DNA from 2 places in the Brevundimonas sp. UBA7838 genome. Region 2 is predicted to be linked to the other one. Evidence: predicted binding sites of a transcription regulator. Region 2 holds the regulator's gene; the other holds the start of a gene.
The links. The regulator HrcA, encoded in region 2, represses chaperone genes, less so after heat shock. The targets are predictions, from matches to a motif close to GTTAGCANTCNNNNNNNNNGANTGCTAAC.
Positions count from the first base shown of each region.

Region 1 (10,842 bases), on a different contig from region 2:
CGTCGCCATATAGATGCGCGCCAGCGCCGCCATGGCCAGGGTCGTCGCCCCACACAGCATGGCGTCGGTCTTGGCGATCCCCGCCTCGGTCGACAGCAGGAAGGTCGCCCCCATGATGGCCCCGCCGAAGAAGCCGACCCGGCCGCCCAGCATGGCCGAGCCCGCCCAGGCCACGGCCCAGGCCGCCAGCATGGCGCCCAGCAGGGACGGGATGCGATAGGGCGCGATTTCGCGGTCCTCGACATCCGAGGTCAGGCCCACGGCGACCGCCTGCATCCAGTAGATGCCGACCGGCTTCTTCCAGCGCGGCTCGTCCTGATAGCGGATATCGACATAGTCCCCGCTTTCCAGCATCTGGGACGTGGCCTGGGCGAACCGGCTCTCGTCGCGATCCAGCGGCGGCAGCAGCAGCAGGCCCGGCAGGCCGGCGATCAACGTCAGCAGGGCCGCGAGAATCGGCCCGCGCCAGCCGGCGATGCGGCCATCCAGATCGAAAGTCTTCATTTCAGACTCCTTACACGGCGACTACGCCTGCGTCAGCCGTCTCCCCTAAGCTTCAGTTATCCTCTATGGAGCGCCGATGACCCCCGAAACGCCCGAAATCTCCGTCGTCGTTCCCGTCCATGACGAGGCGGGCGCCGCCGTGCCTCTGGCGCGCGAGATCGCCGCCGCCTTCGCCGGCCGTTCGTACGAGATGATCTTCGTGGACGATGCGTCAAAGGACGCGACCCTGGCCGAGTTGAAGGCCGCCATGGCCGAACTGCCGGCGCTTCGTGTGTTGGCCCACGGAACCAATGCGGGCCAGAGCCGGGCGGTTCGAACCGGCGTCCTGGCCGCGCGCGCGCCGGTCGTGGTGACGATGGACGGCGATGGCCAGAACCCGCCCGCCGATGCGCCTCGCCTGGTCGATGCGCTTCTGTCCGCCCCCGGCGACGTGGGCTTGGTCGGCGGCCGTCGCGCCAAGCGTCAGGACACCGAGGCCAAACGCCAGGCCTCGATCTGGGCCAACCGCATCCGCCGCAAACTGCTGGGTGACGACGCCGACGACACCGGCTGCGGGCTGAAGGCCTTCCGCCGCGACGTCTTCCTGCGCCTGCCCTACTTCGATCACATCCACCGCTACCTGCCGGCCCTGATGATCCGCGAAGGGTTCAAGAACCAGTATCTCGACGTGGACCACCGCCACCGCGAGGTCGGTCGGTCGAAATACACCAACTGGGGCCGCCTGCGCGCCTCGGTCTCGGACCTTCTGGGCGTCATGTGGCTGAAGACGCGGTCCCGTAAGCCGGGCGCGATTTCGGAGTTCTAGAACGCTGTCTCCTCCCCACCTCGTGGGGAGGTGGCGCGACGCCTCTTGGCGTCGTGACGGAGGGGTTATCTCTGCGTGCAGCAGATCGCCGTCGGGACTTCAAGAGCCTCCACCACGCTACGCGCGGTCCCCCTCCTACTTCGCAGCGAGGATACGCAAACAAAAAGGGCGGGACCTTGCGGTCCCGCCCTTCTGCATTTCAGCGTCGGTCAGCTTGGACTTAGAAGTCCATGCCGCCCATGCCGCCCATGCCGCCCATGTCGGGGGCCGAGGCGCCGCCCGACTTCTTGGGGGCGTCGGCGACGGCGGCTTCCGTCGTGATCAGGATGCCGGCCACCGAAGCGGCGTCTTGCAGGGCCGTGCGGACGACCTTGGCAGGGTCGATGACGCCCATCTGCACCAGGTCGCCGTACTCTTCGGTCTGGGCGTTGAAGCCGAACGAAGCGTCGCCGTTTTCCAGCACCTTGCCGACCACGATCGAGCCTTCGACGCCGGAGTTTTCGGCGATCTGACGGATCGGAGCCTGCAGGGCGCGACGGATGATCGCGATGCCGGCGTTCTGGTCGGCGTTGTCACCCTTGACGTCGGCCAGGATCTTGGAGGCCTTCAGCAGAGCAATGCCGCCGCCCGGAACGATGCCTTCGTCAGCCGCGGCGCGCGTGGCGTTCAGGGCGTCGTCGACGCGGTCCTTCTTTTCCTTCACTTCGACTTCGGTCGAACCGCCGACGCGGAGAACCGCGACGCCGCCGGCCAGCTTGGCCAGACGTTCCTGCAGCTTTTCCTTGTCGTAGTCGGAGGTGGTGTCTTCGATCTGGCGCTTGATCTGGGCCACGCGGGCTTCGATCTCGTCCTTGCCGCCGACGCCTTCGACGATGGTGGTGTCGTCCTTGGTGATGGTGACCTTCTTGGCCTTGCCGAGCATGTCGATGGTGACGCTCTCAAGCTTGATGCCCAGGTCTTCCGAGATGACCTGGCCGCCCGTCAGGATGGCGATGTCTTCCAGCATGGCCTTGCGGCGATCGCCGAAGCCCGGAGCCTTGACGGCGGCGACGCGCAGGCCGCCACGCAGCTTGTTGACGACCAGGGTCGCCAGGGCTTCGCCCTCGATGTCCTCGGCGATGATCAGCAGCGGACGGCCCGACTGCACCACGGCTTCCAGGATCGGCAGCATGGCTTGCAGCGAGGTCAGCTTCTTCTCGAACAGCAGGATGAGCGGCTCTTCGAGTTGGGCCTCCATCTTGTCGGCGTTGGTGATGAAGTAAGGCGACAGGTAGCCGCGGTCGAACTGCATGCCTTCAACGACATCGACGGTGGTGTCGGCGGTCTTGGCTTCCTCGACGGTGATGACGCCCTCGTTGCCGACCTTGGCCATCGCTTGGGCGATCAGCTCACCGATTTCCGAGTCGCCGTTGGCCGAGATGGTGCCGACCTGGGCGATTTCCGAGTTGTTGGAGACCGGCTTGGAGTTCGACTTGATCTCTTCCAGCACCAGGCCGACAGCCTTGTCGATGCCGCGCTTCAGATCCATCGGGTTCATGCCGGCGGCGACGGCCTTCAGGCCCTCTTGCACGATGGCTTGAGCCAGAACGGTTGCGGTGGTGGTGCCGTCGCCCGCCTTGTCGTTCGTTTTCGAAGCGACTTCGCGGATCATCTGGGCGCCCATGTTCTCGAAGGCGTCTTCCAGCTCGATCTCTTTGGCGACCGACACGCCGTCCTTGGTCGAGCGCGGAGCGCCGAAGGACTTCTGGATCACGACGTTGCGGCCCTTGGGACCCAGCGTCACCTTGACGGCGTTGGCAAGCACGTTGACGCCGCGCAGCATCTTGTCGCGCGCGTCGGTGTTGAAGTGTACGATTTTAGCGGCCATGCGGGCAGCTCCTATCTATATGGATTGATTGAAGAACGTCTGACGTCGGGTGCTTAGGACAGCACGCCCAGGACGTCGGATTCCTTCATGATGATCAGGTCTTCGCCGTCGATCTTCACTTCCGTGCCCGACCATTTGCCGAACAGGATGCGGTCGCCGGCCTTCAGCTCCAGAGCATTGACCTTGCCGGTGTCGTCGCGGGCGCCAGGGCCGACGGAGACGACTTCGCCTTCCTGCGGCTTTTCCTTGGCGGTGTCGGGGATGATGATGCCACCCTTGGTCTTGGATTCTTCTTCAACGCGCTTGACCAGCACGCGGTCGCCGAGCGGACGGAACGCCATCGGACTTCTCCCTGTAAAACCCCCGGATCGGGGCGTTTTTGAAACGGTGTGCGGCGCTATCGCGGTCGCCGTTTTGGCAGCCGACCAGCGAGAGTGCTAACGCGAGCGGGAGTTAGGCAGAGGCAGGGTCATCGTCAAGCGGCGGCGATGGATCGCCGCGCGAATTCTCTGTGACAAATGAACCGAAAATGAATGCCGGCCTCCGGGGTCGTTCAAACTGGGAGCGATAGAAAGGCCTCAACGCTGGATGCCTTCCCGCCCCGGAAACGCAGATCGGCAAGCAAACAAGGAGACCAAAATGTCCAAGCTGCTGAAGATCACTGCGGTCGCCGCCGCCCCCGTCGTGGCCCTGAGCCTGATGGCCGCTCCGGCTTCCGCGCAATCGCGCGATCGCGACAACACCGGCCGTAACGCCCTGATCGGCGCCGCCGTGGGCGGTCTGGCCGGCGCCATCTATGGCAATGGCGACGGCAGCTACATCGCGGGCGGTGCGCTTGCCGGCGCGGCGCTGGGCGCGGTGGCCTCCAACCGCGGATCGGGCTGCGAATACTACCGCGGCGGCCAATGCTACCGTAATCAAGGCCATTGGGAGCGCGAGCACGGCATCGACCGCAGCCGCTCGGGCTACGACTACCGCTACGACGGCCGCCGTTACGACTCGCGCTATGACCGCCGCGACTATCGCAACAATCGCGACTACCGCTACGACCGCCGCTGGTAAGCATTCGACAGTTTAGATGACTGGAAGGGCCCGTCCGGCAAGGACGGGCCCTTTTCGCGTCAGCCCATGAGGCGGCGCATCAGGGCCGAAGTGGACGGATCAAGGTCCGCCGAGGGGCCGCCCGCGTCCAAGTCCTTCAGGATCGCCTTGGCCAGGACCTTGCCCAGTTCGACGCCCCATTGGTCGAAGCTGTTGATGTCCCAGATCACGCCCTCGACGAAGGTTTTGTGCTCATACAGGGCCAGCAGCGCGCCCAGGGTTTCGGCCGTCAGCCGCTCCATGACAATGGCGGTCGACGGACGGTTGCCGGTGAAGGTGCGGTGGGACGCCAGGCGCGTCGCCTCTTGCTCCGACAATCCTTGCGCCAACCCCTCGACCTTGGCGGCCTCGGTCGTCTTGCCCAGCATCAGGGCCTGGCCCTGGGCCAAGGCGTTGGACCAGAGCGGCGATTCCGGCGCATCCGCATGCGTTTTGGCGACGATCACGAACTCCGCCGGCACCACCTCCGGTCCCTGGTGGATCTGCTGGAAGAAGGCGTGTTGGCCGTTGGTGCCCGGCTCGCCGAAGACGACGGGGCAGGTCTGACGCGTCACCGGCGTGCCGTCGCGATGCACCCGCTTGCCGTTCGACTCCATCTCCAGCTGCTGCAGGAAGGACGACAGGCGGCGCAGGGCGTGGGCGTAGGGGGCGACGGTGCGGGCGGGCCGGTTCAGGCCATCGACGTTGAACACCTGGGCCAGCGCCAACAGGACCGGCGCGTTCCGCTCCAGCGGCGCCGACACGAAATGCTCGTCCATCGCGGCGGCGCCCGCCAGCATCCGTTCGAACACGTCCCAGCCCAGGGCGATGCCGCACGACAGGCTGACCGCCGACCACAGCGAATAGCGCCCGCCGACCCAGTCCCGGAAGGCGAAGGTGCGGCCGCAGCCGAAGGCCGCCGCCTTGTCCGGCGCCGCCGTCACCCCGATGAAATGTTTGGTCATCCCCTCGGCCGGCAGCGACGCCGCCAGCCAAGCCTTGGCCGCCTCGGCGTTGGCCAAGGTTTCCTGCGTCGTGAAGGTCTTGGACACGACCACCACCAGGGTGGTCTCGGGATCCAGGCCGGTCAGCGCCTCGGCCATGTCGCGCGGATCGATGTTGGCGACGAAGCGCAGGTCGATGGCCGGGTCCAGCGGGCGCAGGGCGTCCCAGACCACGCGCGGCCCCAGGTCCGACCCGCCGATGCCGACGTGGACGATGGCCTCGAACGTCTTGCCCGTCGCGCCCGCCTCGGCGCCCGACCGCACCGCATCGGCATAGGCCTTCATGTCCGCCCGCACGGCGTCCACCTCGGCCGAAACCGGCTCGCCCAAGGCCTTGAAGTCAGCGCCCGGCGCGGCGCGCAGAGCCGGATGCAGGACCGCCCGCCCTTCCGTCAGATTGACGGCCTCGCCGGCGAACAGGGCCGCGCGACGCCCTTCGACGTCGCTGGCGCGCGCCAGGTCCAGACAGGCGTCGAAGGCGGCCTTGGTCCAGCTCTGTTTCGACAGGTCCAGATAGAGCCCCGCCGCCTCGACCGACATCCGCGCCAGCCGGTCGGGATCGGCGGCGAACTGGTCCACGATCCGCGCGGAGGCGGCCTCGGCGGCGGCTTGGTCGAAGGCGGTCCAGGCGGCGTCGCGGGTCATCGTCGTCTCCATCGGGAATGACAGGGTAAACACTCGTTTACGGCTGGGGCGTATTCAGGTTCAACGTCCCAGCGGACGCTGAAACAGGAAGTCACCTCCATGTCCTGCGGCCTTGCTCTCACGATCGCCCTGGCGATGTCCAATCCGTCCGTCGCCCTCGCCGCCGAACAGCCGGCCGCCGCGCCCGGCGCGCCGGTCTCGGTGGCGGGTGAGCCGCTGTTCGCCGACATCATCTCGCGCTCGGCCAGCCTGAAGGCCGTGGTCGACGGCTGGGCCGCCGCCAAGGCCGCCGACGACGCCGCCTTCTTCACCAGCCAGGCCTTCACCGGCTTCAAGGCCCAGGCCGAACAGCTGGCCGCCCTGGATATGCAGGGCCACCTGATCCTGAAGGAACGCGGCACCGACGGCGATCTGAAATGCATCCTGCGCGGCATTTCCGAGGACATGCCCAAGAAGGTTCAGGCCGTTCAGGCCGCCGCCAACCCGGCCGAACGCGCGGTCGCCCTGTCGGAACTGTCCTATCTGCTGAACGACAACGTCGAAGTCATCTCCGCCCCGCCCAAGCCGGAAGTTTGACGCCTTCTAGAGGGCGGCCAGCGCCTCCAGCACGCCCTTGCCGTAGCGATCCAGCTTGGATTGGCCGACGCCGGAAATGGCGCCCAGACTGTTCAGGTCGCCCGGCTCGGCGTGGGCGATCTCCAGCAGCGTCCGGTCCTGGAAGATGACATAGGGCGGGACGTGCTGTTCCGAGGCGCGGTCGCGGCGCCAGGCCCGCAAGGCCTCGAACCGGGCGCGAACGTCCGCGTCCATCGCCTCCAGCGCCGCATTGCGCCCTTCGCCCGATCGGTCACGACGGCGCGGGGCGGTATCGGCCTTCAGCGGCGCGCGACGCACCTCGATCTGGCGCTCGCCGCGATAGACGGCCCGCACCGCCTCGGAATCGCCCAGCCCGACGAGCGGTTTGCCGTCGTTGGGATCCTCGGCCAGCAGACCTTCGAACAGCAGGTGATCGACGATCTCGCGCCAGCTGTTCAGCGAGATCTCGCGCCCGATGCCCCAGGTGGACAGTTGCTGCTCCCACGGCTGCACGTCCTTGGTGCGGGCGGTCAGGTGATCGACGACGCGACCCCTCCCGAACCTGCCGCCCAGGCGCTGCACCGCCGCCAACGCCTTCTGGGCCGGGACGGTCGCATCATAGAGCTGGGGCGGGTCGCCGCAGATGTCGCAGACGCCGCAAGGCTGGGCGTCATGCTCGCCGAAGTATCGCCGCACGGCCTGGGCGCGACAGACGGCGCCGTCCAGCATGGCGAACAGCTGGCGGGTTTTGCGCACCTGGACCGATTTGACCTCCTCGGCCATCGGACGGCTGTCCAGCCGACGCAAGGACCAGGCGATATCGGACGGCCCATACAGGGTGATGCCCTCGGCCGGCTCGCCGTCGCGCCCGCCGCGCCCAATCTCCTGCCAATAGGCCTCCAGCGAACCAGGCGGATCGGCGTGGATGACGAAGCGCACGTCGGCCTTGTCGACGCCCATGCCGAAGGCGATGGTCGCGACCATCACGGCGCCCTCCTCGGCCAGGAAGCGTTCCAGCCGGCGGTCACGCTCCTTCGTGTCCATGCCGGCGTGATAGGCGATGGCGTTGGTCCCGGCGTCGCGCAGCGCCTGGGCCACGCGGTCGCAGCCGTCGCGGCTGCCGCAATAGACGACGCCCGACTTGCCTCGCCGTTCGCGCACGAGTTCGATGACCCGCGCATCGGTCTTGGCCCGAGACGCGCTCTCCTTGCGCTCTGCCGAAAGTTGCAGGTTCGGACGCGCGAAACTGTCGACGAAGACCGTCGCCTCTTCCAGCCTCAGCGAGCGCAGAATGTCGTCGCGCGTGCGGGCGTCGGCGGTCGCCGTCACCGCGATGCGCGGCACATCGGGAAACCGCTCGGCCAGCAGACCCAGGTTTCGATAATCGGGGCGGAAGTCGTGGCCCCATTGCGAAACGCAGTGCGCCTCGTCGATGGCGATCAGGCTCAGCGGCAGTTCGGTCAGACGATCCATCATGGCGCCCGCCGCCAGGCCTTCCGGCGAGACATAGAGCAGGTCCAGATCCCCCGACCGCGCCGCCGCCCAGATGGCCGAGCGCTCGTCCAGCGACACCCCGGAATCCAGCCGCGCCGCCGCGACGCCCTGCTGCTTCAACGCCTCGACCTGATCGGTCATCAGGGCGATCAGCGGCGACACCACCAGCCCCAGTCCGGGGCGCAGGATGGCCGGGATCTGATAGCAGACGCTCTTGCCGCCGCCGGTCGGCAAGACCGCCAGCACATCGCCGCCCGACAGGATCTGCTCGACCACCCGCCCCTGCAGCCCCCGGAAGTCGGCGTGACCCCACACACGCGCCAACAGCGCCCGCGCGTCGCTCAGGTCAGGCGTATCGGTTGGGGAGAATTGGGGGCGCGCGGCCGGCATCCTTAAGCTGTGCACTCTTTGTTCCCGAACAGAAGGCGCCGCCGGCCGCGATGGCGACCGGCGACGACGTCATAGGGGGAAGATTTTAGTGGGCGGGCGCTTCGGCGAACTGGCCGCCGACGCGGTAGCGCCACAGATAGGACGGGGCGATCGCCGCCATGCCGGCCGGATGCTCGATGCCCAGATCGCTGAGGCCGAACGCATCGGCGGCGACCACATTGTCCTTCTCCAGCATCAGCACCTGATCGCGCGTCAGCGGCGGGGTCAGGCCGACGAACCGGCTCAGTTGCAGCAGCGAACCCAGGGGCTTGGCGACGATGAAGGGCACCGAAACCAGCATCCGGTCACGGCCCGTTTCGCGACGCACCAACTCCAGCACTTCCCGGAAGGTGTACAGGCTCGGCCCGCCCAGTTCATAGGTGCGGCCCGCGGCGTCCGCGCGGGTCACGCCGCGCGCGATGGCCTCGGCGACATCGCCGACATAGACCGGCTGGAACCGGGTCTCGCCGCCGCCGATCAGCGGCAGGGCCGGCGCCATCGTCGCCATGGCGGCGAAGCGATTGAGGAAGCTGTCGCCCGCGCCGAAGACCAGCGACGGACGCAGGATCACCGCATCCGGATAGACGGCGCGAACGGCCGCCTCGGCCTGGGCCTTGGTGCGACCATAGGCCGAAGGGCTGGCGGCGTCGGCGCCGATGGCCGAGATCTGCACCAGGCGCTCAACGCCCGCCGCCTTTGCGGCCTCTGCGATGGTCTTGGCCGCCTCGGTATGAACGGCGTCGAAGCCGCGCTTGCCGCCTGCGTCATGCAGCACGCCGACCAAGTTGACGACGGCGTCCGCGCCGCGCACGGCCTGCGCCACATCCGTCGGGTTGGTGATGTCGCAGCGCATGAACTGGATCTGGCCGGGATCGCCCAGCGGCTGGATTTCGATCGCCAGGACCGGGTTGCGCACGGCGACCCGAATGCGCCAGCCGCGACGCGCCAGGGCGCGCACCGCCTGCGACCCGATAAAGCCCGAACCTCCAAAGAGGGTCACGACGCCGGGGGCGAGGTCAGCCATGGGGAAAGCTCCAGTCGAAATCCGTTTCGGCGGGATAGACGATAGGGCGCCGCACCGCAACGCGGGCCTTCACGGTCACGCTGGCGTTCGACGCGCGGCCGCCCATCTGAGGCGAATGAAGCTTTTCACCATTGGCTACGAGGGCGCGACCCAGGCCGACGTCATCGCGCGGCTGAAGACGGCCGGCGTGCAGACCCTGGTCGATGTCCGCGCGGTCGCCGCATCCCGCCGCGCCGGCTTTTCTAAGACGATCCTGGGCGAGAGCCTGAAGGTCGAAGGGATCGACTATGTCCACCTGCGCGGGCTGGGCACGCCCAAGGCGGGACGTGACGCGGCGCGCAAGGGCCGTGTCGACGAGATGCGCGCCATTTTCGCCGATCACTTGGCCGAGCCCCAGGCGAAGATCGAATACGAGCGGCTGAAGGCGCTGGCGGCCGACAAACCCGTCGCCCTGCTGTGCTTCGAGGCCGACCACGCCGGCTGCCACCGGGCCGTCCTGGCGGAACGGCTGTCGGCGGAAACCGGCGTGGCGGTCGTGGACCTCTAGGCTTATGGCCTTCCGACCAGCTGATCGACCGAACCGCTGGTGACCGGGTGATAGAGCGGCCGGGCCTCGGCGTAGATGCGACGGGCGTTAGCGCGGCCCCAGTCGCCCTCGTTCCACAGGGTCTGGAACAGCGGCAGGACGAACTTGCGACGACCTTGGCTGGTCAGGAACTTCTCGGCCGTGGCGACCGACGGCTGATAGCGATGGGCCAGGGCGATCTGCAGCCAGGCGAAGGTCAGTTCGGCGTTGCCTTCGTTCGCCAGGTTCAGCGTCCGCTCCAGATCGGCCAGTTGCGCATTCGTCAGCCAGTCGGCGCCCGTCCGCAGGCCCTCGGGACGCCAGCCCAGGAAGCGCTGCCGCTGCTGGGTGTTCCAGTCCGCCCACGGAATGGCCGAGGCCGGCCCCTTGTCCTTGAAGAAGGCGACGGCGGCCGCATCCACCGGCTCGAAGGCGTGGGACACCGGCGCGACGGCGTTGGACGGCAGGCCGGGCTGATAGACCCAGGCGTCCATCTGCAACTGGCTTTCCAGCTCTGCGTCGCCCTTGATCAGGTTGTCGCGGATGTCTTGCAGGAACATGGCCGTGGTCATCGGGCGATAGGCGTTGCGATCGAAATAGCCGCGCAGCCAGGCGTCAAACCGATCCCGCCCGACGGTGCGTTCGATGGTCCGCAGGAACAGGGCGCCCTTCTCATAGGCGATATCGTTCATGCCGTCGTCGGGATCGCGGCCCTTCAGGTCCAGGTGCAGGCGGGTGTCCGCCGCCGGCAGGGACTTCAGCGTATCCTGGAGGCTGTCCCAGCCCAGCACCTGCTCCTGCATGGCGCGGTCATGGCCATAGACCGACTCCATGATCCGGTTCTCGAAA
Region 1 covers NZ_DLTK01000002.1:11,299-22,140, reverse strand. Annotated here, with positions in the region: gene B3T77_RS00150 (ArnT family glycosyltransferase) at 1-504, opposite strand, end outside; gene B3T77_RS00145 (glycosyltransferase family 2 protein) at 581-1,309, shown strand; gene groL (chaperonin GroEL) at 1,530-3,176, opposite strand; gene groES (co-chaperone GroES) at 3,230-3,517, opposite strand; gene B3T77_RS00130 (hypothetical protein) at 3,816-4,238, shown strand; gene pgi (glucose-6-phosphate isomerase) at 4,298-5,905, opposite strand; gene B3T77_RS00120 (hypothetical protein) at 6,005-6,481, shown strand; gene recQ (DNA helicase RecQ) at 6,488-8,365, opposite strand; gene B3T77_RS00110 (complex I NDUFA9 subunit family protein) at 8,451-9,428, opposite strand; gene B3T77_RS00105 (DUF488 family protein) at 9,544-9,975, shown strand; gene B3T77_RS00100 (M1 family metallopeptidase) at 9,978-10,842, opposite strand, start outside.
Region 1: groES (co-chaperone GroES) is a predicted target of HrcA. The motif match lies at 3,590-3,618, and genes of this name have one in related genera.

Region 2 (10,842 bases):
ATCAACATGTCGCTGGGCGGGGACGGGCGGCTGGGCTCGGCGTTCGAGGCGGCGCTGCTGCGAGCCGTCAACTCGGGCGCCGTGATCGTGGCTTCGTCGGGCAATGACGGAAACGCCAATCCGGGCTGGCCCGCGCGTTACGCCATTGACCCCCGGTTCGCCGGCAGCGTCATCGCGGTCGGATCGCACGGCGCGACCGATGCGATGTCCATCTTCTCGAACCGAGCAGGGGATACGGCGGCCGGGTATATTTCAGCGCCGGGCGAGGATGTGATCACTGGGTGCGAGGGCACGTCGTGTTGGCGCGTCAACGGTACATCCTTCTCGGCGCCGCATGTCTCCGGCGCGCTCGCTTTGCTGATGCAGGCCTTCCCCAATCTGACGGCGCGTGCGGCTCTGGATATCTTGCTGACGACCGCACGCGACGCCGGCGATCCCGGCACGGACATCGTCTATGGGCGCGGCCTGCTGGACATGGCCCGCGCCTTCCGGCCGGCAGGGACGACCTCGACGCCGATGGCTGACGGGAGTTTCATTGTCAGCATGAGCGAACCGGGCAGCTTCGTCGGCGCGGCGTTCGGGGACGCATTCGGTCGGCAGACGGCGCTGAATACGGTGCTTTACGACGCTTACGATCGGATATTCGCCGTCCAACTGGGCGGCGCCTATCCGACTGCGCCCAGCCGATCCTATCAGGCGGCGCCGTTCGAGCAGAACACCACAGCGACAACCAGCCTGGCTCTGCCGGGCGGCGGTCGATTGAACCTGATCGCGGCCCAACCCAGCGCCCGACCTGACCCGATCGCGCCTCGTCACGATCTCTATGATGCGCCCTGGATGGGGGACGAGCCGCGGCAGGAGGCGATGCTGGATGTCGCCACGGGTCGGATGAATTTCTCGGTCTGGCAAGGAAAGGGCGGGGCGACATCGCCGTTCAACGGTGCGGCGGGCGACGGTTTCGCCGCCCTGGCCCAGGCCGACCACGCCGTGCGGGGCGCCCTGCGGTTCGGCGCGGTGACGGTCTCGGGCGAAAGCGGCGGCGGCGATCGCCGGATGCCGCTGCGTCGTGTCGAGCAGGACGCCTCGACCTATAGTCGCGCGGCGATCGGATGGCGCGGAGCGGAGGGCGGTCTGTCGTTCAGCGTCGGCGCCCTGGATGAACGTCTCGGACCCTTGGGCGCCTTCCTGCCGGGTGGGTCCGACTTCGCTCTGCCGTCACGAACAAGCTTCTATGCGCTGGGCGGCGACTGGACCCTGCGGCCGGGCCTGCGCCTGGTTGGCGAGGCGGGGATGGGGTCGACCCAAGTCGAGGGTCGGTTCCTGTCGATGGATCAGGCGGCGATCAGTTCGAACTGGCGTCTGGGCCTGCTGACGGGCTGTTCGATGATCTGCGACCGGATCAGCTTCACCCTGGCTCAGCCGCTCAGGATCGAGCGCGGAACCTTCTCGGCCATGCTGGCGGATGTTCCTGTCGAATATTTCGATCCGCTGACCTATTCGCGCCGCAGCTTCTCGGCGACGCCCAGCGGCCGCCAGATCGACTTCATCCTCGGTGGCGAACGTCGGCTGTGGGATGGGTCCAGCATGACGCTGCAAGCGGTCGCCAGCCGCGAGCCGCGCCATGTCGCAGACGCGCCGCCGGAGTTCGCCTTGATCGGAGCCTGGCGGCGTCAGTTCTGACCGACGCCGCCTGACGACTGCGGATCAGGCCTTGCCGTCGAAGGCCTGACCGTCGGCGGCGGGGGCGGCGCCATAGGGGTTGGGAGCCTGGGCGCCGGATCCCTTGGCGGCGACGACGACCATTGCGGGGCGCACGGTGCGGCCGAACAGTTCGAAACCGGACTGCATGGTCTGGATCACCGATCCGCCGGGCACGGTCTCGGACGGCTGTTCCATCATCGCCTGGTGGAGATGCGGGTTGAAGGCCTCGCCGGCCTGGGGCGCGACGCGCTTCAGGCCGTTGGCGTCGAAGGCTTGCAGCAGGGCCTTCTGCGTCAGTTCCAAGCCGGTCACCAGACCGGCGGTCGCGCCCTCGGCGTCCTTGGGCGCAGCCATCAGGGCGCGTTCTAGGTTATCGGCGACGCCCAGCAAGTCCTTGGCGAAGCGCTGGATCGCGAACGCGCGGGCGTCGTTCTGCTGCGTCTCCGAGCGGCGCTTCAGATTCTCCATCTCGGCGGCGACGCGCAGGGCGCGGTCCTTCCATTCGTCACGCTCGGCGATCACAGCGTCCAGAGGCGCCAGATCGTCTGACGGATGGGCGTCCAGGCCATGTTCGGCGTTAGTTTCGGCCATGTCGGCGTCCACGGCGTTCAGTTCGTCGTTAAGGGGCTTGTCGCTCACTTGTCGTTCCCGTCCAGCATCCGGCCCAGCACCCGGGCGGTATAGTCCACCAACGGAATGACACGGGCGTAGTTCAGTCTTGCGGGGCCTATGACGCCGATGGCGCCCAGAACCCGCTGTTGGCCGCTCATATAGGGCGCCGCGATCACGGCGGAACCCGAAAGTGAAAACAACCGTGTCTCCGCGCCGATGAAAATGCGCACGCCTTGGGCCGCATCGACGCCGTCCAGCAGGCCGATCAGCTGTTCCTTCTGCTCCAGATCATCGAAAAGGACGCGGACCCGCTCCAGATCGGCCAGGCCTTCCCGGTCCTGAAGCAGGTTGGCGCGACCCCGCACGATCAGGGCGCGCTCGCGATCGTGCCCGCCTGACCATGCAGCGAATCCGTCCTCGACCAGGCGCGCGGCGGTCTGGTCCAATTCGCGCCGTGCGATTTCCAGCTCTTGGGTCATCTCCCGCTTGGCGTCGGCGAAGGGGCGGCCGCGCAGGCGGGCGTTCAGAAAGTTGGAGGCCTCGACAAGAGTCGAAGGCGTGACGCCGGCCGAAAGTGTCATGATACGGTTTTCGACCGTGCCGTCGTCAGCGACGATGACCGCCAGGGCCTGATCGCCGCCCAGGGCGACGAACTCGACATGTTTGACGCCGGAATCGCGCACTGGGCTAGAGACAACGCCGGCGCCGCCGGCTAGGCCCGACAGCAGGTTGGAGGCCTCATCCAGCGCCGCCTCGAAGTTCCGACCGCGCCCCGCCAGCCGCCCGTCGATCTCGCGACGCTCTTCCTTGGTGAGGTCGCCGACTTCCAGCAGGCCATCGACGAACAGGCGCAGGCCCGCGTGGGTGGGAATCCGCCCGGCCGAGGTGTGGGGCGCCGCCAGCAGGCCCGCAAGGGTCAGATCCTGCATCGTGTTGCGGATTGAGGCAGGCGACAGGGCGATGCCGCCCAACGACAGGGTCCGCGACCCGACCGGCTCGCCTGTCTCCAGATAGCTTTCCACGATGCGACGAAAGATGTCGCGCGCCCGCGCATCCAGCCCCGCCAAACCCGCGAGGGACTGGCCGGCGTCGAACGGCGGGTTTTTCGGGGCATACAGGCTCACGGTTTCAGGATAAGCACCGCCGCCACAGCTTCCAAGGTCAGACTTCCAAGGATCCCTTTCATGCGCCATTCGCAACGCACCGACGATCAACTGCGTCCCGTCACCATCGAGACCGGCGTCAACCGTTATGCTGAGGGCTCGTGCTTGATCAGCTTCGGCAACACCAAGGTGCTGGTGACCGCCTCGATCGAGGACAAGGTGCCGGGCTGGATGCGCAACACGGGCCAGGGATGGGTGACCGCTGAGTACGGCATGCTGCCCCGCGCCACCCACACGCGCGGGCGTCGTGAAGCCGCCGCCGGCAAACAGTCGGGCCGCACGCAAGAGATTCAGCGATTGATCGGCCGCTCCCTGCGCGCCGTGGTGGACCTCAAGGCCTTGGGGGAACGCCAGGTGTTGATCGACTGCGATGTCATCCAGGCCGACGGCGGCACCCGCACGGCGTCGATCACCGGCGCCTGGGTCGCCATGAGCCTGGCCCTGAACCATCTGCGCGACGAGGGCGTGCTTAAGGCCGACCCGATCACGGATCAGGTGGCGGCCGTGTCGTGCGGCATCTGCGACGGCGTGCCGGTGCTGGACCTGGATTACGAAGAGGATTCCGAGGCCGAGACGGATTCGAACTTCGTCCTGACCGGCTCGGGCCAGATCGTCGAGGTCCAGGCCACGGGCGAGAAGCGCGGCTTCTCACGCGCCGAGTTCGACCGGCTCTTCTCGCTGGCCGAGATCGGCTGCACCGAACTGTTCGCCCTGCAGAAGGCGGCCTTGGCGGCGGTGAAGCGATAGGGGGTTTCACCTCGAGGCGCGGACGGGCATCCTCGTTCGGTCAGTCCTGACCGGAGACAAGTCGATGCGTCGATCCCCCTGGCTTTCAATGGCCGCCTCCGTTCTCTTGATGGCCGGATGTCACCGCGCTGATCCAGTCGATCAGCCTGCGTCCGGAGACACGGCGGCAAGCAGCAACGTCATCGACGCGGTTCCACTGGCGCCCGACGCCCCGCCGCCTGCCCCGCCCGCCAAGCCGGCGGCTGCGGAGAAGGAAGCGACCAAACCGGCCGAGGACGTCGAGGCCAGCATTCCCGAGGATCCCGACATGCCCGCTCAGCCGGTTCCGGTCAGCGAGGTCCCCTGCCGCGAAGCCATAGGCGCCGCCGCCTCGGCCCGGCTGGTCGAGCGCTGCATCCAAGTCAGCCCGGCGACCCGCCCGCCCTGCAACGCCGCCAACCCCTGCGATCTGATCCAGGGGGAGATCGACCGGTCCTGCAAACTGTGGGAACGCGACGGCGACCCTCCGGCGGCGTGTAAGCCCTAGGCTGAGCGCACCGCGCCCGCCACATCGGCCACCACCCGCTTCACCAGCGCTTCGTCGTCGCCCTCGGCCATGACGCGGATCAGCTTTTCCGTGCCCGAAGGACGCACCAGCAGCCGTCCCTGACCGCTCAGGGCCGCTTCGGCCTCGGCGATGGCGGCCTTGACCGTGTCGATCTCCAGCGGCTTGTCGGCGGTGAAGCGGACGTTTTCCAGCTTTTGGGGCACGGGCTCGAACTGGCGGGCCAGTTCGCTCATCGGCTTGCCGGATTCGACCAAGACGGCCAGCACCTGCAGCGCCGCCATCAGGCCGTCGCCGGTGGTGGCGTGGTCGTGCAGGATGATGTGGCCCGACTGTTCGCCGCCGATGTTGAAGCCGCCTTCGCGCATCCTTTCCATGACATAGCGGTCGCCGACCTTGGTCCGCTCCAGCGTCAGGCCTTGGGACTTCAGTCTTCGCTCCAGCCCCAGGTTGGACATGACGGTGGCCACCACGCCCCCGCCGGTCAGGAGGCCGCGCCTGGCCCAGTCCAGCCCGACCAGGGCCATGATCTGATCGCCGTCCACGACCCGGCCTGTCTCATCGCAGATGATCAGCCGGTCGGCGTCGCCGTCCAGGGCGATGCCGATATCGGCGCGGTAGCGTTTGACTGCATCGGCCAGGGTCGCCGGATGGGTCGAGCCGCACTCGGCGTTGATGTTTGTTCCGTTGGGGGTCACGCCGACGGGGAACACCTCGGCGCCCAGTTCGAACAGGGTGGTCGGCGCGACCTTGTAGCCGGCGCCGTTGGCGCAATCGACGGCGATGCGCAGCCCTTGCAGCGTCAGCCGCTTGGGGAAGGCCTGTTTGGCGATCTCGATATAGCGGGCCTGAGCGTCATCGATGCGTTTGACCCGGCCCAGCTTGTTCGACGGCGCCAGGCCCTGGTCGAGACCCTGGTCCATCATGGCCTCGATCTTCAACTCGATCTCGTCCGACAGCTTGTAGCCGTCCGGCCCGAATAGCTTGATCCCGTTGTCGGCATAGTCGTTGTGCGAGGCCGAGATCATCACGCCCAGATCGGCGCGCATCGACCGGGTCAGCATGGCCACGCCGGGCGTCGGGACGGGACCGAAGGTGCGCACGTCCATGCCGACCGAAGCGAAACCGGCGACCAGGGCCGGCTCGATCGTATAGCCGGACAGGCGGGTGTCCTTGCCGATTACCACCAGATGACGGCGGTCGTCGTCGGTGCGAAACAGTTTCCCTGCGGCCAGACCCACGCGCAGCGCGACCTCGGCCGTCATCGGATGGGTGTTGGCGCGCCCGCGAATGCCGTCGGTGCCGAAATATTTTCTGTCGCCCAAGGTGCGGTCCTTTGTTTCGGGTAACGTTCCGAAACCCCTTTTTTGATGCGGCCCGCCTTAAGATTGCATAGACGGCCGATGGGGCTTGATGTGTGGCTTAGCCCCGGATCGCCGCCAGTGCAAAGCGGCGCCCCTTTCCTGACTTCTCGGAGCCTTCGCTCATGTGCGGCATCATCGGCGTTACCGGCAATGGTCCTGTCGTTCCCCGGCTGATCGACAGCCTGAAACGGCTGGAGTACCGCGGCTATGATTCCGCCGGCGTCGCCGCCGTCGTGGACGGCTCGGTCGAGCGCCGCCGCGCCAAGGGCAAGATCCGCAATCTGGAAGCCGTCCTGGCCGAGGATCCGATGACGGCGACGGTCGGCATCGGCCATACGCGCTGGGCCACGCACGGCGCGCCCACGACCGCCAACGCCCACCCACACAAGGCCGGTCGTGTCACCCTGGTCCATAACGGCATCATCGAAAACTTCGCCGAGCTGAAAGCCGAGCTGGCCGCCGAAGGCCATGTCTTTGAAAGCCAGACTGACACCGAGGTCATCGCCCACCTGCTGGACGCCGAATTGAATACGGGTCGCGCGCCGCTGGAGGCGTTCAAGACCACTCTGGATCGCCTGACCGGCGCCTATGCGCTGGCGGTGCTGATCGACGGGACGGACGACCTGATCCTGGGCGCGCGACGCGGCAGCCCTCTGGTGGTCGGCTGGGGCGAGGACGAAATGTATCTGGGCTCGGACGCGCTGGCCGTCGGTCCGTTCACGCAGAAGATTTCCTATCTGGAAGAGGGCGATTACGTCGCCGTGACCAAGGCCGGCGCCCAGATGTTCGACGTGGCGGGCAAGCCGGTCGAACGCGCCATCGTCCAGGTCTCGGCCTCATCGGCCATGGTCGAGAAGGGCGAATATCGCCACTTCATGGAGAAGGAAATCCATGAACAGCCCGACAGCGTCCAGCACACCCTGTCGGAATATCTCGACCTGGTGACCGGCAAGGCCAAGACCAATCCCGTCGATTTCGCCGCCATCGACCGCATCCAGATCGTCGCCTGCGGCACCGCCTTCTACGCCGGCCAGATCGGCCGTTACGCCTTCGAGAAGCTGGCGGGCCTGCCCTGCGACGTCGAGATCGCGTCGGAGTTCCGCTATCGCTCGCCGGCCGTCTCGAAATCTACCCTGGCGGTCGCCGTCAGCCAGTCGGGCGAGACGGCCGACACCCTGGCCAGTCTGACTTGGTGCAAGGCGCAGGGGTTGCAGACCGCCGCTGTCGTCAATGTTCACTCGTCCTCGATGGCGCGCGAAGCCGCCGTCCTGTGGCCCACCCATGCCGGACCCGAGATCGGCGTCGCCTCGACCAAGGCCTTCACCGCCCAGGTTGCCGCGCTCTTGGCTCTGGCCGTGGCGGCGGGCGTGGCGCGCGGCCGGATCGCTGCGGCTCACGAGGCCGAACTGGTCAAGGCTCTGTTCGAAAGCCCGCGCCTGATCGCCGAGGCCCTGACGATGGGCGACAGCATCCGAGCGGTGACCCACGATCTGTCAAAGGCGGACGACGTTCTGTTCCTGGGGCGCGGGGCCATGTTCCCGCTGGCGATGGAAGGCGCGCTGAAGCTGAAGGAGATCAGCTATATCCACGCCGAGGGCTATGCCGCCGGAGAGTTGAAACACGGCCCCATCGCCCTGATCGACGAAGAGACCCCGACCATCGCCCTGGCTCCGCTTGACGATGTGTTCGAAAAGACCGCGTCCAACCTGCAGGAGGTCGCCGCGCGGGGCGGCCCGGTCATCATGATCGCGCCGGAAAAGGCGCCCGATCCGCACGGCGCCGGCATTCGCCGCATCCACGCCCCCGACTGTCACCCGCTGATCGCGCCTCTGGTCTATGCTGTGCCGGTGCAACTTCTGGCCTATTACACCGCCGTTCAGAAGGGCACCGACGTGGATCAGCCCCGCAACCTGGCCAAGTCCGTCACGGTCGAATAGGCCGCATCCGTCATCCGGCGCAGAGCGACCACATCGATGATCTGGATCGCGCCGCGCCGCAGCCGCACGGCGCCGGCGGCGCACAGTTCGGTGCAGGCGGTCGATATGCTGGCGCGTCGCACAGCCATCAGATGCGACAGCTCGGTTTGACGTAGAGCAAGGACGTCGCCTCCGTGTCGGTCGTGAACGTCGAGCAATAGGGCGGCCAGGCGCTGGCTGACTTTTAATGTGGCGTGGCGCGAAAGCTCAGCCTGAAGGGCGATGTTGCGACGGCGAAGATCAATCAACGCCATCTTGACCAGACTGTCGCGATCGATCTTTTGCGCCAGCTTGCGAGCGGAGACGGTCAGGTATCGTCCGGCCGTCAGCCAAACGGCCGACTCTGGCTCACCCCCGCCCAATACAGCATCGAAGTTGATCACGTCGTCGCTGGACGCCAGCCCATGCGACAGAGCGCCGTCGAGCCCGATCCGCGCCAAAACGCCGGACAAAATCAGCGTGACGACAGCTTCGCCATTCTGTGTGGTTGAGGTTCGCGCACCAGCCTCGGCGAAGAAGGCGTCGCCTTCGTCCCGGCCCTGAACTGCGAGGGCAGACAACAGAACGTGCGCGAGGTTCGACTGGGACATGCCCCGTCTAGACGGCCGATCGCCGGTGTGTGCGATAACATGCGTTAAGCGATCAGACGGGCTCTGATTGCAAGCGCAGATAGGTGGGGTCGAATTCAGCGATCTCGGCCAAGCGACGCCAGTCGAGAATATCGATCCGCCCACCCGCCCAGGCGACGACACCTTCGCTGCGGAGCTCGGAAATCAGACGGCTGACATGGACAGTCGAAAGGCCGAGCGCATCACCCAGCGTCGTTTGCGTCAGCGGGAGTTCGAAGGTCAGATCGCCCGTCTGGCCCACGGCCTGGAGCCGCAGATAAAGCTCGCAGACCAGATGCGCCAGATGGCCCAGACCGCTACGTCGGCCCATGCCCACCAGCCATTGTCGATGGATGGCGGCGTCGATGATGGTGTCCAGCCAAAGCAGTCGGCTCAGGTGTGGATGTCGCTCGGTGATGTCGATCAAGCCGCTGTGCGGCGCCTCTGCAATCACGCAGTCGGTCAGGGCTACGACGCCGTGATCCATCTGCTTCATCAACAGGCTGTGCAGGTCGATGAAGTCGCCGGAGACATTGATCTCGGTGATCTGACGCGCCCCGTCTTCCAGCGCGGAATAACGCGCTGAAAAGCCCGAAATCAGAAGGGTGCTGTGAAGCGGGCGGGTGTGCTCGCGCACGATATCGGATCCGGCGGAGACGGTTTTGGGCGGCTCCAGCGCTTTCTGTAGGGCCTCGATCTCTTCGGGAGAGATGCGATCGCGCAGGGACAGTTTCTCGACCAGGGTCGTGATCTTGGGCGCGGCTTGAAGTCTGCTCATTGGGCGCTTTCCATCAGGCTCCAGCCGTCAGGCGCATCGTCGGAAGCGGCTGCGGTGACGCTGACGACCGTCTGACCGTCTGCATCCGTGACGATGACGCTGAAGGCGCGGGTCGTCCAGAAGGAGGCTCCACGATAACGCAGGATTTCGCCTAGAACGGCGACGGCCTCCTCTCTGGCGGCATCGACGCTCTTCAGCTCCTCGCCCTGGTCGTCGCGGATGCAGTCGCCGTTCTGGGTATGGAAAAAGTAGCGCGGCAATCTTTCCTCCTGGCAGCAGCCGAGGGAGGAAGCGGTCACGGGGCCGATTGGTTCAGCCCTCTGTGATCTTTCAGATTTCCTGGTTAAAGGCGCCGATTTCCGGATAGGCGGCCAGGCGGGGTTTGATCTCCTTGCGGAAGAGATCGCGCATGTCGTCTTCCGACCGCATGCTCTCGACCACCACCACCAGTTCCGGCTTGTTGGACGAGGCGCGCACCAGCACCCAGGATCCGTCTTCCAGGTGAACCCGCACGCCGTTGACGGTGATGGCCTCAAGGATCTTGCGGCCCAGGATCTCGCCGCCCGCTTCGGCCAGGTCGGAGTATTCCTTCACGATCCGCTCCAGCACAGCGTACTTCAGCTCGTCGTCGCAATGGGGCGACATGGTCAGGCTGGTCCAGGCGTCGGGCAGGGCCAACTTCAGCTCGCTGAGTTTCTTATCCGAATTGCGGTCCAGCATGGCCAGAACCGCGCCGGCCGCGACCAGGCCGTCGTCATATCCATGCCCCAGATCGCCGGCCATGAAAAAGTGGCCTGACTTCTCGAAGCCGGCCAGTGCGCCCAGTTCGGCGGTCTTGCGCTTGATATAGGAGTGGCCCGTCTTCCAGTAGACCACCTCGGCGCCGTTGGCCTTGAGGATCTCATCGGTCTTGTAGAGGCCGGTCGACTTCACATCGACGACAAAGGTGCTGTCCGGATAGACCTTGGACAGGTCGCGGGCCAGCATCAGGCCGATCTTGTCGGCGAAGATTTCCTCGCCCGTGTCGTCCACCACGCCGCAACGGTCGCCGTCGCCGTCGAAGCCAAGGGCCAGATCGGCGCCCGTCTCACGCACCCGTTGGGTCATCTGCACCAGCATGGCGTGATCTTCCGGGTTCGGATTGTATTTGGGGAAGGTGTAGTCGAGGTCGGTGTCCATCTCGATCACATCGACGCCCATCCGGCGCAAGGCGTCGGGCGCAAAGGCGCCTGCCGTGCCGTTGCCGCAGGCGCAGACCACCTTTAACGGCCGCTTGATCTGAACCTTTGACGCCACGTCGGCCACATAGGTTTCGCGGAAGTCATCGACGCGCGCCAGCTTGCCGCCGG
Region 2 covers NZ_DLTK01000072.1:55,797-66,638, reverse strand. Annotated here, with positions in the region: gene B3T77_RS06005 (S8 family peptidase) at 1-1,680, shown strand, start outside; gene grpE (nucleotide exchange factor GrpE) at 1,705-2,292, opposite strand; gene hrcA (heat-inducible transcriptional repressor HrcA) at 2,337-3,431, opposite strand; gene rph (ribonuclease PH) at 3,498-4,223, shown strand; gene B3T77_RS05985 (hypothetical protein) at 4,288-4,749, shown strand; gene glmM (phosphoglucosamine mutase) at 4,746-6,092, opposite strand; gene glmS (glutamine--fructose-6-phosphate transaminase (isomerizing)) at 6,254-8,068, shown strand; gene B3T77_RS05970 (Crp/Fnr family transcriptional regulator) at 8,029-8,697, opposite strand; gene B3T77_RS05965 (Crp/Fnr family transcriptional regulator) at 8,750-9,493, opposite strand; gene B3T77_RS05960 (DUF6894 family protein) at 9,490-9,753, opposite strand; gene B3T77_RS05955 (phosphomannomutase/phosphoglucomutase) at 9,824-10,842, opposite strand, start outside.